4 regions of the Teredinibacter haidensis genome follow, and region 2 is predicted to be linked to each of the others. Evidence: predicted binding sites of a transcription regulator. Region 2 holds the regulator's gene; each other region holds the start of a gene.
The links. The regulator FNR, encoded in region 2, switches genes on or off when oxygen is low (the NO sensors DNR and NnrR bind a similar motif). The targets are predictions, from matches to a motif close to TTGATNNNNATCAA.
Positions count from the first base shown of each region.

Region 1 (4,214 bases), 1.4 Mb from region 2:
TGGCAGCCTTCGCGGATATAGATATCGCGCCCTTCCAGAGCTAAAGCGGGAAGAGGCATCAAACCCTCTACAGGCTCTGTGGTTTCATCCAGGAAGAATTGCGGCACAATTTGAACCAGCCCCCCGAAACTGATCGCAACTGCGACCAGCAGCACCATCAAACCAACATTTTTTTCAACAATGTCATGATTTTTCACTGTGGCGTCCCCTTAGGCTAGTTGCGGCTCTGCGGCATTGGATTCTTCTTCCGCAGGCTCTTCTTCAGTAACGGTCTTATAAGTGTTGTAGGCCATTAGCAACATACCGATCAGGAAGATAAAGCCTCCTAGGAAACGTACAAAATAACCGGGATAACTCGCTTCAACGGACTCGGCAAAACTGTAGGTCAAAGTGCCGTCTGCGTTAAACGCGCGCCACATCATGCCTTGCATAATGCCATTGACCCACATGGCGCAGATATACAACACAGTGCCAATAGTCGATAGCCAGAAATGTACGTTGACAAGTTTGACGCTCCACATACGAGCGCGATCAAACAGAACAGGAAGCAAGTGATAGACCGCACCAATGGAAATCATCGCCACCCAGCCCAAAGCGCCAGAATGAACATGACCAATGGTCCAATCTGTATCATGCGACAGGGCATTTACGGTTTTGATGGACATCATTGGCCCTTCGAAGGTGGACATACCGTAGAAAGACAGCGATACCACCAAGAAGCGCAGTGTTGGATCTGTACGCAACTTATCCCAAGCACCGGACAACGTCATAATACCGTTGATCATACCGCCCCAGGATGGCGCCAGTAGAACCAAAGACATCACCATACCAAGCGACTGAGCCCAATCTGGCAAGGCCGAATAATGCAGGTGGTGAGGACCCGCCCAGATATAGACGGCAATCAAGGCCCAGAAGTGAACGATTGATAGCTGATAGGAGTATACCGGGCGACCCGCTTGCTTTGGCACAAAGTAGTACATCATGCCCAGAAAGCCCGCAGTTAGGAAGAAACCAACAGCATTATGGCCGTACCACCACTGAATCATGGCATCCATTGCACCAGAATAGGCTGAGTAAGATTTGCTGAGTGACACCGGAACCGCCATGCTGTTAACAACATGCAGCAACGCAACGGTTATGATAAAGGCACCAAAAAACCAGTTGGCCACGTAAATATGTGACGTTTTACGGGATACGACCGTTCCGAAAAACACGATACCGTAGGAAACCCACACCAGGGTAATCAGAATATCAATTGGCCATTCCAGCTCCGCGTATTCCTTAGCGGAGGTCATCCCCATAGGCAGGGTAATAGCGGCAAGCACAATAACGAGCTGCCAACCCCAAAAGGTAAACGGAATTAAAAAACCACCAAACAGCTTGGCCTGACAGGTGCGCTGTACCACGTAATAAGAGGCTGCAAACAGCGCACACCCTCCAAACGCAAAAATCACCGCATTGGTGTGCAGTGGTCGTAAGCGTCCAAAATGCGAATATGGTTGCAGAATATCATTCAACTCCGGCCACATGAGTTGCGCTGCCAGCAGCACCCCCACAGACATACCAACAATACCCCAAACAATAGTCATAATCGCAAACTGGCGTACGACCTTGTAGTTGTATGTTGACTGATCAGTTGCCAAGCCATTGCTCATAGTTCAGTCCTGTGTTGTTTTGTTTCAGGTTTCGAAAACAGTATTTGTAAATCACTTGCAGCCAACCCAAAACACATTTGTATCCTGTAGATGAATCTATGCGCGTCTCATTACGCAGTTCTTCATTTTTTAGGGCTGTAATTGCTAACGATTTTAGGCACTTTCCTCTCTCTTTATTTGATCTATATCAAACGTCAAAAAATGCCGCACAAACCCTCTACAGGCTTCTGCAGCACATCTTGCGAATAAAGTGCGGTGAATAGTTATCTTTTAAGGGGAAGCCATATCAGGCCACTCCCCCCTTACAAGATCAAGATTAGTCGAGTTTACGACCTTTTTGGGCCGCTATGCGCATACGCAATGCATTTAACTTAATAAAGCCACCGGCATCTTTCTGGTCGTAGGCGCCGGCATCATCCTCGAAGGTTGCAATGCTTTCATCAAACAGGGTGTCTGGAGAACGGCGACCGACAACACTGACGGAGCCCTTGTAGAGCTTGAGGCGCACATCGCCATTGACAAATTGTTGGCTATCATCAATAAGCGCTTGCAACATTTTGCGCTCAGGACTCCACCAATAACCGTTGTACACCAGCTCAGCATACTTGGGCATCAGCGAATCTTTGAGGTGCGCGGCCTCTCTATCGAGGGTAAGAGATTCAATGGCTCTGTGAGCTGGCAGCAGAATCGTGCCGCCTGGCGTTTCATAACAACCACGGGACTTCATGCCCACATAACGGTTTTCGACGATATCTGCTCGGCCAATACCGTGGGCACCGCCTTTTTTGTTCAGTGTTTCCAATACGGTCGCTGGCGACATGGCTTCACCGTTAATTGCAACAACGTCACCTTTCTCGAAGCTCAGCTCGATATATTCAGGTGCATCCGGCGCCTCTTCCGGTGAAACCGTCCAGCGCCACATATCGGGCTCAGCTTCACTCCATGGGTCTTCGAGGATGTCGCCCTCATAAGAAATATGCAACAAATTAGCATCCATAGAGTAAGGTGATTTTTTGGTCGCCTTGGCGAAGTCCACAGGAATATCACGCTCTGCACAGTAAGCCATCAACGTTTCACGGGAAGTCAGATCCCACTCACGCCAGGGAGCAATAATTTTAATACCCGGCTGCAGCGCATAGGCGCCCAGCTCGAAACGTACTTGATCGTTACCTTTACCCGTTGCTCCATGACAAATAGCATCAGCACCGGTTTCCTTAACAATTTCAACCATACGCTTGGCGATCAGCGGGCGGGCAATAGAGGTGCCCAACAGGTACTCACCTTCATAGATCGCATTGGCGCGGAACATTGGGAACACATAGTCGCGTACAAACTCTTCACGCAAGTCTTCAATATAAATATCTTTAATGCCCATCGCTTCAGCTTTGGCTCGGGCAGGCTCTACTTCCTCACCCTGACCAATATCGGCAGTAAAGGTTACAACTTCGCAGTTATAGGTTTCTTCTAGCCAGCGAATGATCACCGAAGTGTCAAGGCCACCGGAATATGCGAGTACAACTTTTTTGATTGAAGACTTATCTTCTGACATGAAAACTCCACAAATGGATAGAATGCGATCTGAAGGACGCGAATTTTATATGCAAAGAGCCCACAAACTCCAGTGCTTTGGCTGTTTATTTGCCCTCATCCAGCACAAAATAAAGAGCAGGAAACCTGACAATGATCAGCCTTACGGTATTTGATACCTTTCTTTCCACGCTTCCACTACTGTTAGCCATTGCACTCTTCCAATGGAAGCTTAATGGCTGCCGGGATATTTTAGTCGCCAGCGCACGAATGGTGCTGCAACTTATTGCCATGGGCTACCTGCTGGCAATACTCTTTGAGTATCGCTGGAACACGCTGGGAATTGCCGTTATTACTTTTATGACACTGGTATCAGCCGCGATAGCGATCCGGCCATTGAAATCCAAATCCTGGCGCCATTTCAATGCCGCCGCCCTCGCACTGTTTCTGGCAAGCGGACTTCATTTGGCCTGGATTGTTTTAATTGTTCTGAAACTCTCACCCTGGTACCAACCACAACTTGTCGTGCCTCTGGCTGGAATGGTGTTTGCCAACGGTATGAATAGCCTTAGCCTAGGAGCAGAGAGGTTTGAGGCGGAGCAGAAACACAATAACGAGAATGCCGCAACCTGCGCCTTTAACGCAGCTATGATCCCTCAGATAAACGCCCTTCTGGCCGTCGGATTGGTATCGCTGCCGGGAATGATGACAGGCCAGATCCTTTCAGGAATATCGCCTCTCGAAGCGGTGCGCTATCAAATTATGGTGATGAGCATGGTTGCCGGAACGTCCGCACTCAGCCTAACGATCTATTTTTACGCGCTTAACTTTAAACGACAATAAATTTTATTGGCTCGACGCCAGAGGTAAAACATCAACCTCCTCCAATCGCTCCATACGCACACTAACACGGCGGTTTTTCGCTCTACCGGCAACGGAACCGTTAGAGGCCACCGGATAGCGTTCGCCATGCCAACGCAGCACAATCCAGTCCTCCGGCACGCCTCTTAAAACAAGGTATTGATTTACCAA
Region 1 covers NZ_CP060084.1:484,355-488,568, reverse strand. Annotated here, with positions in the region: gene ccoO (cytochrome-c oxidase, cbb3-type subunit II) at 1-197, opposite strand, end outside; gene ccoN (cytochrome-c oxidase, cbb3-type subunit I) at 210-1,655, opposite strand; gene H5715_RS02050 (argininosuccinate synthase) at 1,972-3,204, opposite strand; gene H5715_RS02045 (ABC transporter permease) at 3,336-4,025, shown strand; gene H5715_RS02040 (flagellar protein MotY) at 4,029-4,214, opposite strand, start outside.
Region 1: ccoN (cytochrome-c oxidase, cbb3-type subunit I) is a predicted target of FNR. The motif match lies at 1,833-1,846, and genes of this name have one in related genera.

Region 2 (4,214 bases):
GTCCATAGAGGCGAAGATCTGATTAGTTGTTTTCTTATTGTCAAATATGCGGCCTTTACCGGTCAGTTGCAGATAGTTATCGCATTCTTGCAGCCATTCTTTGCGCTGGACTATGTAGTGCTTAATGTTGCGCATTCCACCTTTGTAACGCGTGTCGAAATGTTGGTTTCTGTATTTGTCTAGGCTGTCCATGGATGAAGACATAAAATCTACAATGGTGTCATCACAGTGTTTCCACGTTAAATAAGTTGGAAAGCTGATATTGGCTTTTACTTCTGCTTTTTCTTTTAGGCACTGTTCATCACAGCCGACTGCGGCATTTGCGATTGTTATTAAGACAAGCAGGCAAACTGAGAGTGATTTTTTCATTACTAATGTCCCCTATAATATGCCAATAATTATTAGTCATTTGTATGGCGCTTAATCCAATTAAAATGTTCTCCACAAGTTATGTCAAGTAAACGTGAACCAGTTCCTTGTGCGGAAATTCGTTTCAGAGCATTGGTTGCTCCTTAGGTATGCCTAAAATAATACTTAAGGATGGCTTACAGGCTAGATGTGATGTAGGTTTAAGAAAAGTTGGGCTTATAAGCTGCGAGTATTGCTATAGAAGCGTAAGTGATAATAGATACACTAAGCAGTGCAAATCGGTCTAAATTGGCTTTTGTCGTTTTTAGGGTTAAAAACCCTAAGCAAATGTATGTTAGAAGCAAGGTAAGTTTTACTGTAAACCAGTAAAAGGCATTCAGCGGGTAGCCAATGGCCGTTGCCATGGTTATGCCAGTGATGAAGAGTGCTGTATCATTTAGGTGGGGCATTAGTTTGACTGCCCGATTTTGGAGAAACTCTGGCTTATATGTCAGCCACAACACTCTGGTTATAAACCCAAAGATACTGGTTACGGCGAAGGCAATATGAAAATATTTAAGATAAAGCAGCATTTTATCGGCTTTTACGCGGTTCCCAACGCTTTTGTCACGAGAGAGAGCAGGTCTTGCGGTAGAGGAAGCTTTAGTGCCGCTTGATGCCCTGTGTCAGACATCTTTTTCCAGGTTTTCTGGATGACATCAATAAGTTTCTCTTCTTGATGTTTTGCAGTGAAATCCGCCAGGTAATACTGTAAGAACACAAGGCAGATAACGTCTTCTAATGTTTGCGTTTCTGCGTCCTGTCTTAGCTGGCGTTTCTGTACGAGAAATTTTACTCGTTCGCAGGCGTCCTCGGCATAGCCGACCTCCATCATAAGCTCCACAACCCTGTTGGCATGAAAGAGGGAGAGTTCTGCTCGCCATTTCTTGTATCCCGCGCGACCTTCCGGGTAATTACTTCTTGGTGATTTCCAGCGTTCAATATGTTGTGCTCGAGCGGCAATTTGCAGATGTTCAGATGCTTCTGGAGCGAACAGGGAAAGCTGCTCAGACATACGCTGCCCGTACAGTAACTCCTTAGCGACTAGTTGTTCGCTGGAGGGGCAGGCTTCTTGGTTGGGATCGAGAGCGTTGGCCTCGTCTATTTTTTCCAGAACGAGGCTTAAGTGATTATGTGGTTCAGTCATACGGGCTTATGTGCGCTGCTTATTCAATGGACACTGAGGAGATGTTTTGTAGTGCATCCATGTCGGAAATGATGACATGCTTTTTATCCAGCAAAATCACCTCTTGCTTGTGCAAGCGGCTAAGAACACGGCTAACGGTTTCGATAGTTAAGCCGAGGTAGTTGCCAATATCCGAGCGGGACATGGGGAGGTAGAATTCTTTGGCTGAAAGGCCACGATTATGGTTGCGGGTCGATATGCTTAGCAATAAAGAGGCAATTCTTTCGTCGGCACTGTTTTTACTTAGCAGCGTTATTAGTTGCTGCTCTTGAGTGATTTCCTTGCTCATCAACTGAAAGAAGCGGCGCTGGAGATTAGGTACCTGTGCGCTCAACTCTTCGAGGCGGCTAAAAGGAATCTCGCATACAGCAGAGGTTTCCAGGGCAGTAGCGGAGTTGGTGTGGTGGTTGGAGGCTAAGCCGTCCATACCTATGATTTCACCAGGGAGGTAGAAACCTGTTACTTGTTCTTGCCCATCCTGAGTAACCTTTACGGTTTTTACTGCACCGGAGCGCAAGGCATAGACAGAGCGGAAAGGCTCTCCAGCATGATAAACATGATCCGATTTCTGTACGGGGCGTCCTCGTTGAATAATGTCGTCCAATTTTGTGATGTCATCAACGTGCAGGCTGATCGGCAGGCAGATAGCGGCCAGGCGGCACTCGGCGCAATTAACTTGCGGATTATGGTGGCACTGATGATTTGCAAAAGATTGCGGAGGCATATCGTTTTCCACTGCTTATAAGTAACAAGGCGCTACAGTATATAGGAAAACCTGGGCAATGGCTCCGCTTCGGGATCGAAAATTGTGTAGGGAAGACTTAGAGTCTTGACTGCTGCTGCTTTAGGGACTCATCAAAGGCTCAGTGGACCTGGGTTTACGGGCAGTTGCCCAGCATTCAAGGCGCTTAAGTAACGCTGAGGGCTGCAGAAGTTCTGTAATACCAGGTTCTGTAGGTGGCTAGTTCCCTCTACTCCCATATTGATGCAATCGTCTATCTGCTCATGCTCACCGTCGAATATGATGCTTCCATTGGTTTCTAGCTCTTGATTCAATAGTTTGGGGCGATAACCAATGTAGATGTAGTCTGGCGAAATACGTTTTTTTACCTCAATGACATGCTCACGGAGGTCGTCCAGGCAGTCAGCATCGTGAATTTGGATGCCGATTCCGGAGTACGCATATTGGCGAATAAGGCTGGTAACCATTTCCAGACGCGGTAAGTCTTCCAGATCATCTCGGCTAAGAACAATTTGGTAATGGTTGAAACCTAACCCCTTTAACAGCGCAACATGGTCACTATTGATTTCACCGATTTTTGTGGCCACACGATGGCAGCGCTTACCGGATTCAGCGAGTGAGAAATGCGACGCCAGCGCGTGCATAATTTCGGTTAGCTCGTAAGGTTGTAGGTTCTGAAAGGGGTAACATAAAAGCAAAGCATCTACAGAACGATGACCGATTGCATCGGCCCATAACTGTACTTCTTTGCTTACGAGTTGGCCTGCTGTGCAGGAGGTTTCCAGTTCATTTATCCAGGCGAACGCGTTCCCATCAATGCAGATGTTAATTGGTCGAATCGGGTGCCGACGAAAGTTTTCGAGCAGGCGATTAGCCTCTAATTCCGTTACTTTCTTTTGCCGACGAATGAGCGTCGGATGTTCGGCAATATTGGATGTTCGTTCATTGTTTTGCATGGAAACAGTCTAGTAGGTGACTGTATTGTCGTATTGATGGAAATCAACGGTAATGGACGCAATAATTGGGCTCAGATCAGGAGTTGTAGGAAAAGTTTATTTAGCGAAGAAACTTGGGATATTGCTGCGGATCGATCATCTATCGAGGGAAAATATTGACAGTAGCTTGTTGGAAAACGATTTGTGTTGTCCGAGAGGCTTAGGCGTGGCTTTTAGAATGTCTTTATAAGGTTCGCATTTGCGCCTGTTTTTCCAGGCGCAGTGGGTCTTAGAAGCTTTGTTCAGCGGCTTGTAAGGGGGTTGTTATTCGACTGTAATTGCCTGACCTACGCGGATGGTTTCACCGGGGTCGATTATGATATCTGTGGTGTTCGCGGCTTCAAAGCATAGAAATTCATTCTCACCATCCTGGTGAACATCCGCCATATTACGGGCATCTTCAATTCCCGGATTCCACAGAACCCAGTGTTGAGAACCGGTTTTTTTAATGTTGATGGTGCGATCAAATTTCTTGTCGTAAAGGCTGGCGTTTTCGTCATTCAAATAAATGCGATCAATCGGTCCGGTATAGGATTCGTCGCCTTTGTCTACAAGTTGAGTCTCCCCTGTAATAGCGTTTTCGAAAAATGAATTAGTTAGCGCGGGCGCTTCGATATTTTCCGGGTGGCTTACCTGAAAATAGTTGTGCAGTGCATAGGCAAAGCAGAGCGGCTTTTCTGTATCGTTAGTGATGATCAGCGTTTGCTTTAATTCTTTTCCCAGCTCCAGTTTCATTTCGATTTTGCTGGGGTGGGGCCAGGGGTTTTCGTCGTCGCTTAGTTTAATGCCCAGCGTGAGTTTTGTTGTACTGCAATCTTCTTGGTAGGAATCGAGCTGCCAATTGCGTGTGCGAACTAGTCCGTGACGCCCTTTGTCTCCGGCG
Region 2 covers NZ_CP060084.1:1,901,108-1,905,321, reverse strand. Annotated here, with positions in the region: gene H5715_RS07460 (hypothetical protein) at 1-369, opposite strand, end outside; gene H5715_RS20520 (SirB2 family protein) at 570-941, opposite strand; gene H5715_RS07450 (DUF4202 domain-containing protein) at 953-1,555, opposite strand; gene fnr (fumarate/nitrate reduction transcriptional regulator Fnr) at 1,575-2,318, opposite strand; gene H5715_RS07440 (P-loop NTPase family protein) at 2,450-3,292, opposite strand; gene H5715_RS07435 (D-hexose-6-phosphate mutarotase) at 3,596-4,214, opposite strand, start outside.

Region 3 (4,214 bases), 910 kb from region 2:
CTTGGTGCCCAGTAAATGACGTAACATATACTCGTGGCCCTTACCGGAGGAACCCAATAAGTTGGAACGCCAGATAAACATATTGCGCGGATAGTTCTGTGGGTTATCCGGGTCTTCACAGGCGAACTTAAGATCGCCGTCCTTTAGCAACTGAAGCGCGTAGTCTTTTGGGTCCAGGTTCATTTCTGCCGCTTTCTTACATAACGTCAGCGGGTTCATTCCCAACTGCGGTGCAGACGGCAACCACCCCATTCGTTCAGCACGGGTGTTGTAATCAATAATAGAACCAGTCCACTTACTCTTGTCGGCCAACGGTGAAATCACTTCGTTCATTTCCAGTTTTTCGTAACGCCACTGGTCGGAGTGATTGTAGAAAAAGGAGGTGCCGTTCATCTGGCGCGGTGGGCGCTGCCAGTCCAACCCAAAGGCCAACGGCAACCAGCCGCACTGGGGGCGCAGTTTTTCCTGCCCAACATAGTGCGCCCAGCCACCGCCACTCTGACCAATACAGCCACACATCATTAAAAGGTTAATAACGCCACGGTAATTCATATCCATGTTGTACCAGTGATTCATGGCAGCGCCGATAATAATCATCGAACGGCCATTCGTCTTGTTGGCGTTATCGGCAAACTCGTGCGCGATGCGAATAATTTGCTCGCGTGGCACTCCAGTAATTTTTTCTTGCCAGGCCGGCGTGTAAGGTGCGTCGTCGTCAAAGGTCTTGGCGGTATTTGAGCAATCAAGACCATTATCCACACCGTAGTTTGCCAGGGTTAAATCGTAAACTGTGGCCACCAGCGCTTCGCTGCCGTCGGCCAGTTTTACTTTCTTTACCGGTACTTTCCGTAGCTGTATATCGCTGTGGTCGGTTTTGTCGAAGTAATTAAATTCATGTTCCTGCCCACCGAAATAGGGGAAGGCCACTTCAGCAACCTCGTCTGCGCTCTCTTTAAGGGATGTCTGCAAATCCAGCTCGGCCCCGGAAACGCCATCTCTTTGCTCGATATTCCACTTGCCACTTTCACCCCAGCGATAGCCGATGGCGCCGGTCGGCGATACCAGGGTACCGTCCCGGTTAAGCGCAATGGTTTTCCACTCGGGATTGTTGTCCTGCCCGAGGTTGTTTTTCAGGTCGCTGGCCCGTAGGAAGGGCCCCTGCTGAAGGCCCTGTTCAGATGGCAGCAGCTTTACCAAATAGGGGAAATCAGTTTTGGTTTGTACGTACTCTTTGAAATAGGCGCTGGGCTTTTCAACGTGAAATTCTTTCAATACCACATGCCCCATGGCCATAGCGACAGCGGCATCAGTCCCCTGCTTTGCGGCGACCCATTCATCGGTGAGCTTGGCCACTTCGGAATAGTCCGGCGTTACCGAGACCGTTTTAGTTCCCTTGTAGCGCACTTCCGTAAAAAAGTGGGCATCGGGCGTGCGCGTTTGCGGCACATTGGAACCCCAGGCAATGATGTAACCCGAGTTGTACCAGTCGGCGGACTCCGGCACATCGGTTTGCTCACCCCAGACTTGTGGTGATGCGGGGGGAAGATCGCAGTACCAATCGTAAAAGCTGAGGCAATTGCCACCAATCAGCGACAGGTAGCGAGAACCCGCTGCGTAGCTGACCATACTCATAGCGGGAATGGGAGAAAAACCAGTGATACGATCGGGACCGTAGTTTTTTGCGGTGTGTACGTTTGAGGCAGCAATAATTTCATTGACTTCGTCCCAATTGGAACGCACCAGCCCACCCAGGCCACGTTTACTTTTATAGCTTTTTGCCTTTTCGGGATCAGACACAATCGAGTCCCAAGCGTCGACAGGATCACTGTGGATCAATCTTGCTTCACGCCACAGCTGCAATAAATGCTTACGGATTTTCGGGTATTTCAGACGATTGGCACTGTAAACATACCAACTGAAACTCGCGCCACGAGGACACCCACGCGGCTCGTGATTAGGCAAGTCTGGCCGAGTACGCGGATAATCGGTTTGCTGGGTCTCCCAGGTAATCAAGCCATCTTTGACGTACACCTTCCAACTGCAGGACCCCGTGCAGTTGACGCCGTGCGTGGAACGAACAACCTTGTCGTGCTGCCAACGTTTGCGATACCCGTCTTCCCATCCTCGATCTTCATTGGTTGTGACGCCGTGCCCATTGGCAAAGCTCGACTTTTTTACATTAAAAAATCTTAGCTTGTCTAAAAAGTGGCTCATGTTTGTGCTCCTCGACAACGCTTTATTGGATGGGCCATAACTGACCGCTTATATGGAGATAACGCCACTATAGGAATAGGAGGGTTATAACAATTGATCTAGATCAAGAGCGTTTTCCGGCTAACTCTTCGTTTGCGAGGGGCTACCCACAAAGGGGTAGGCGGGTATAAGTCACAATTGTGATGGCATACAATAAAGGTCGTTATCGACACATAAATTTTCGGAGACGCTATTGTCCGAGCGAAAAAAGCAACATTTCATTAACTCGGTGATGAGCTACATCACCTTGTCTCTGGCAACCATTATTGGCATCACCTTGATCAGTATTTTTATTTCATTTTGGGTGACTGAACTGGCGGATAAAGATGCTCAGGCGATAAACCTGTCAGGCTCCATGCGTATGCAGACCTACTATATCGGACTGGTATTGGAGCGGGAGAATGTCGAAGCAGCGCAACAAGCAATCGAAAAGCTCCAGAATACCTGGAACAGCCCCCTTTTTGCACAGCAGCACGCGCTGCTGCAGGAACCAAAACAGCAACACAATTTATTAACACGCCATTTTGGTATTGCCTATACAAACTGGCTCCATCACACAAAGCCCATCCTGATGGCAATGGCCAAAGGTCAGCATAAAAGAAGTGAAATTGAGTTCCTCCTGGAAAATCAGGTACTGCTTACCGATGCCCTGGTGACACAATTTCAAAATGATGCCGAGCGAAAGATCGTTAACCTGCGGACCTTCCAACTACTGGTATTACTGATTACTGTATCGGTTGGAAGTTTGGTTTTCTATCTGTTAAAAAACCGTATCGAACGCCCCTTATCTCAATTAACCGAAACGGCCGAAAAAATTGGTGCCGGTGATTTCAGTCAGCGCGTCGATGTTGGCGGAACCGATGAACTTACATTGCTAGCGAATACCTTTAATCGGATGAGCGAATCTATCGCCAACTCCTACAGCAAACTGGAAGAGCGTGTTGATGAACGAACACGCGCATTAAAACAACATAATATTGTGCTCGATTTTCTCTTTCAAACGGCACGAAATATTTTGGAATCTCCAAACGGACAATTTGATTTTCAAACCACCGTAGAAAACTTGTCTAAAGTATTGGGCGACCATAAACTGGAATTGTGCTTATTTACCGAGCGGGGAGAAAAACCCTATCTGCAATTAGTTTCCCATAATAAAGCTTTTGCCCATTGCGAACAGACCAATTGCTCGGAATGCCGCAACCAGGACAGCTCAATGCAAGCGCTGCTTCTTTCACGGAAAACGGGCTTCCCTATTACCATCGGCGAGCGCCATTTCGGCATTATTGATTTGCAGCTCAATAACGAGCAGGAACTACCCGAATGGCAGCATGCACTGGTACAGTCAGTGGCCAACCAGTTTGCGATTGCCCTGTCGATGAGTGAACAAAAGGATAAAGAAAACCGTTTTGTGATGCTTAGCGAGCGTACTGTTATTGCTCGGGAACTTCACGACTCCCTGGCACAGGCGCTCTCGTACCTGCAGATTCAGGTTACCCGCCTGCAAAAATCACACGACAAACAAAAATATGAATTGCAGCAACCCATTATTGACGAACTACGTGAAGGCCTGTCTTCCGCCTATAGACAATTGCGCGAATTACTCACAACATTCAGATTAAAAATGGACGAAGGCGGTTTACAAGCTGCTCTTGAAAATACCGTAGCACAATTGCGCGAACGCAGTAATATCAGTATTCAGCTCGACTATAAACTTAAAAACGTTCCCCTGGCAGCCAGCGAAGAAATTCACCTGCTGCAAATTGTACGTGAAGCCGGCCAAAATGCGATTCACCATTCAAAAGGTCGTAATGTACTGATCGAACTCATTCAAACCTCGGACAATAAAGTACAGTTGGCGGTTGAAGATGACGGTATTGGCATTCCACAAACACCGGAAAAATTTAATCATTACGGGCTCGCGATTATGAACGAACGCAGTCGCAATCTGGGCGGCGCTATCG
Region 3 covers NZ_CP060084.1:2,811,408-2,815,621, forward strand. Annotated here, with positions in the region: gene H5715_RS11110 (nitrate reductase subunit alpha) at 1-2,214, opposite strand, end outside; gene H5715_RS11115 (HAMP domain-containing protein) at 2,447-4,214, shown strand, end outside.
Region 3: H5715_RS11110 (nitrate reductase subunit alpha) is a predicted target of FNR. The motif match lies at 2,308-2,321, and genes of this name have one in related genera.

Region 4 (4,214 bases), 2.4 Mb from region 2:
ACAACGACCTCTTTTGCAAATAAGCCGGTAAATAGACCTACGGTTGCAGGCCAGTTTTGTTCCCCTATCCCCATGGGAGTGAAGACGGGCGTAAGCCACTTGCCGGTTGCCGAAAGCGCTGATTTTTCTGTGTCCTGATTGCCCCAGCTGCCATCCGTACCAAAGGAGGACAGTACCGATAGTAGTAAAACGACAGCAACGATGCGCCGCCCTGCTCGCCAGATAAAGGAATAGAGCCGCAGCCAAGTTTGCGTGAGTACGTTGCGCAACAGAGGGCGGTGGTAGGCTGGCATTTCTGTGATATTGGCCCCAACAAGTCCAGAGAAAAGTTTGTGGCGTAGAATCCAGGCAGAGAAAATCGCCACAAGAATACCCAGGATATAGAGGGCGAAAATGGCGTTTTGCGATTGGCTGGGGAAAAAGGCAGTACCTACAAACACGTATACGGAAAGCCGTGCGCCGCAGCTCATAAAGGGCGCAATAAAAATGGTTGTCAGGCGGGCGCTGGCCTGCCCGAGCGCCCGCGAGGCCATTACCGACGGAACATTGCAGCCGAAGCCAATAATAAGGGGAATAAAAGCTTGTCCGGGAAGACCAATTTTGGCCATTAGACGATCAATAACAAAAGCTGCGCGGGAGAGGTAGCCGGAATCCTCGAGAATAGACATGCACAGATAAAGGCAGCCGATAACGGGAATAAAGGTGCCAACCAACTGAATGCCTCCGCCGACACCATCGGCAATCACCGCCTGTAGCCACTCCGGGGTACCGATACTACCGAGTAGCCAGCGGCTGCCATCGATAAACAAGCTACCTAGAACAATATCGAAAAAGTCGATAAATACGGCGCCAAAATTTACCGCAATCGTAAACAGGAGATACATCACCAGCAGAAAGACTGGTAATGCCAGCTTGGGATGAAGCAGCCAGCGGTCGATCTTTTCTGTACGGCTCTTTTGTTCGGTGGTGTGGTAGCAAGCGTCGGCAATCTCGGCGATGTTCAGTCGAGAGGGATTGACCAGGTTGTAATGCTGTAAAGCCTGGCTAATTTTCTGCTTGAGTTCCGGGAGGCCTACACCCGTTGAACCGATAACGCCTGCCACAGGAAGGCCTGTTTTTTGTTCCAGGCCTACAAGGTCGACATGCATGCCCTCTGCTTCGGCGCTGTCGAGCATATTCACCGCCAGTACCACGGGGATACCTGTGCTTAAGAGCTCGGGTAGCAGCTCTAGCTGCTGCGGCAGTCGGGTGGCATCAATCACCAGCAACACCAGCTCGGGCTTGCCGCTATTAATATAGTCGAACGCAATGCGAGCCTCTAAGCCCTGGATGTCATCGTGGAGAGTGTAAACGCCGGGAAGGTCGATCAGCAGGGCTTTTTCACCATTGATATCGAGCTTGCCATCTTTGCGCTCTACCGTGACGCCGGGCCAGTTGCCAGTTCGCTGGCGCGCGCCTGTCAGACGGTTAAATAGAGTGGTTTTGCCGCAGTTTGGACTGCCTATCAGGGCGATTTCTTTCAAGCGCTATCTCTTGGGTTGGTTGGGGGTCAGGCTTCGGTAGTGACACCTATGTAGGCTGCTTCATCTGTGCGTATGGAAAACAGTGTTCCGCGACATTTGATTTGCATAGGGCCTTTACTGCGGTTTTTGTGAAGTACTTGAATACGAGCTCCGGGTTTTAAGCCGAGGGCGCCACACTGGCGGTGCAGTGCTTGGTTGTTACCGAGCAATGTGTGAACGGTGGCGATGGCGCCGATGGCCAGTTCGTTAAGTGTCATAGACATAGAAGTAAAGCAACTCCACAGTGTGAGAGGGTCAGCCCCTAACAATAATAATTCTTATTATCGGTTGCTTATTGATATTCATCAAGCAGTGGTTTTTATTTTTTGAATCGGTAATCGTAAGGGGTATAGATGGTTGAACCAAAGGGTGGTGAGGCCTATATTGGCACTCTAGCTTTGTGCAATTTTACAGGCCAATTGACACCGTCGACATGTTTTAGTAACCGTTGACGTTAATAATTGGCGCGTCATAAGGAATTGTGTCACGCTTTTGAGTGAGTGTTCACTTATTCTGTGAGGCAGTAAACACTAGGGTGTGTGGAGGGCTGGAAGTTCTGTTATCTGCAAGTAAACTTGAGTTTGAGATATGAGGTTGGTTCGGGTTTTGGCTGCTTAGCACCTGAATTGTTCTAGATAAATTGTGCTCCTACTCGATAAGTTGGCTTTCCGATAATGAAGCGATTAAAAACTAAAATAAACACGATTAGAGCGCAGAGAACGTAAGCATGAAAACTGATGCACTAACTCTAGCCGCCATAATATTTGTTGTTGGATTATTGGCAACAGGATTGAGCGTAACTGATAGTAGTGACAGCTCAGCATTGGATGCACCTGCCGCAGAACTCCACCAAGGTGTGGTAGTCGTAAAGCAATAGCGGTTAGGCTTCAACAGCGTTCATTAGACAGTATTAACCGATCAGTCAGCTCCCAGGAGGGGTGTGGGTGACTGGTTGCTTTCGCTTGCGCGTTACCATCTGCGATGGCGAACAGTGATCACTTCTTTATCGGTGGCAATCATATCGAGCGGAATATCCCAGGCTTCGGTAATTAACTGTCCTTGCTGCTGCAGTTGGTGTGCAAGCCCGATAAGCAGCGGTCGCACAAACGGGCTTTGGTTTTTAAATGCAAAGGTTCTGTCGTAAAAACCTCCACCCATTCCCAGGCGATTCCCCTCCTCGTCGAAGGCTACCAGCGGTAAAAAGACAATATCCAATTCGCGAACTTGTCTCGCTCGGTAGCGGGGGAGAGGTTCTGGTATATTGAAACGGTTTTTCATCAATTTTTGGCGACCCTTATAGGGTCGGAATATCATCTGTTGACGAGTGAGTACTGGGTAATAGGTTTTTTTTTGCTGGCTTCTGGCGGTTTGGCCTAAGTGGTGAGGCGAAATTTCACCATCATTGGCAAAATAAAGGGCTATATGTCTGGCTCGTTTGTATTCGGGAAGTTTTACGATTTGGTTGCATAGGTTGGAAGCGGCGGTACGCTGCTGCAGCGAGCTAAGCGCGTTGCGCTGGCTGCGGATATGCGAACGCAGGGCTGCCTTATTCATTAACTCTTGTCTATTGGTTTGCTGGTGATTCCAGCACAAGGCATCAAACGATCTGATGCGGATAAAATCCCGGGAATGCCGCTGTTGACCTTACCTTGGACCCGATGATCCAAGGGGGAGGGAACTGTTATACGTTAGGCTTTCCGTCGCGCGGACATGCACACAGCACAAACACGTAGCCTCCTTAAAAACGCTTACGGGCTCAGGGATTCAGCCAACTGGCAAACACCCCAGGTACTGTCAGTATAGCATCGAGAATCTAGCTGAACAGTCTTGACTTTTTTCGAGAATCGCGCAGTGGAAAAGCTTGTTTAGTCGTTTAGCGTCTTGGCCAGCTTTGCCGCCATGCGCTCTAGTGCTTGGATGTTGGTTTGGGAGTTGCCGCTATTGCTTTTTTCTTGTTGCAGTTCGTAGCAAAGGTTGAGTGCAGCCATAACGGCGATGCGTTCCAGGCCAATAACATTGCCGCTGCTACGGATCACCCGCATGCGTTCGTCCAGTTCTTCGGCTGCGCGGTGAAGAGCTTCCCTCTCGTTGGGGGGGCAGGAGATTTGGTAGTCTTTCTCTAGGATGTTAACGTGTACGCGCTGTTGCTCGCTCATGGCTGCTTGTGATTCTTCTACTGTGCTCAAGATTCCGCCTCTAGGCTTTTCAGGCGAGTAATCATGGCCTCGACACGGTTGCGGGCCAACTCATTTTTCTCGATCAGGCGTGCACGCTCCTGTTGCCAGTCGGTCTCTTGTGAGCGCAGCGTGGAATTTTCCTTTTCGAGGCGATCGCATAGGCTGATCAGTTCGTCCAGTCGGGCTTCAACTTCGTGTAACAATTGGTTGCTCATGTTCGATATTGTGCTGCCGTTTACTATAATGTCCAGCTTTTAACGCGTCTTGTTTGGATGCGTCCTGATGCATGTTAATCGCAATTTTGGAAAAGTATAGTGCTTTCTTCTCCTCCTGAGGTGAGGAACGCCGAGAATAATGGCGCTTTGTGAGCCGCAAGAGGTTTTTATATGAGTAGTTTGTTCGAGTTTCACTTTGTTAATGACCAGTTAATGAATATGGGAAGTGTGAATTCAGTGGCGGAGTTGCAGGGCTTATT
Region 4 covers NZ_CP060084.1:4,340,328-4,344,541, forward strand. Annotated here, with positions in the region: gene feoB (ferrous iron transport protein B) at 1-1,523, opposite strand, end outside; gene H5715_RS17710 (FeoA family protein) at 1,550-1,786, opposite strand; gene H5715_RS17715 (hypothetical protein) at 2,290-2,439, shown strand; gene H5715_RS17720 (5-formyltetrahydrofolate cyclo-ligase) at 2,532-3,116, opposite strand; RNA gene ssrS (6S RNA) at 3,179-3,356, opposite strand; gene H5715_RS17730 (cell division protein ZapA) at 3,428-3,748, opposite strand; gene H5715_RS17735 (TIGR02449 family protein) at 3,745-3,954, opposite strand; gene H5715_RS17740 (UPF0149 family protein) at 4,126-4,214, shown strand, end outside.
Region 4: H5715_RS17710 (FeoA family protein) is a predicted target of FNR. The motif match lies at 1,858-1,871, and genes of this name have one in related genera.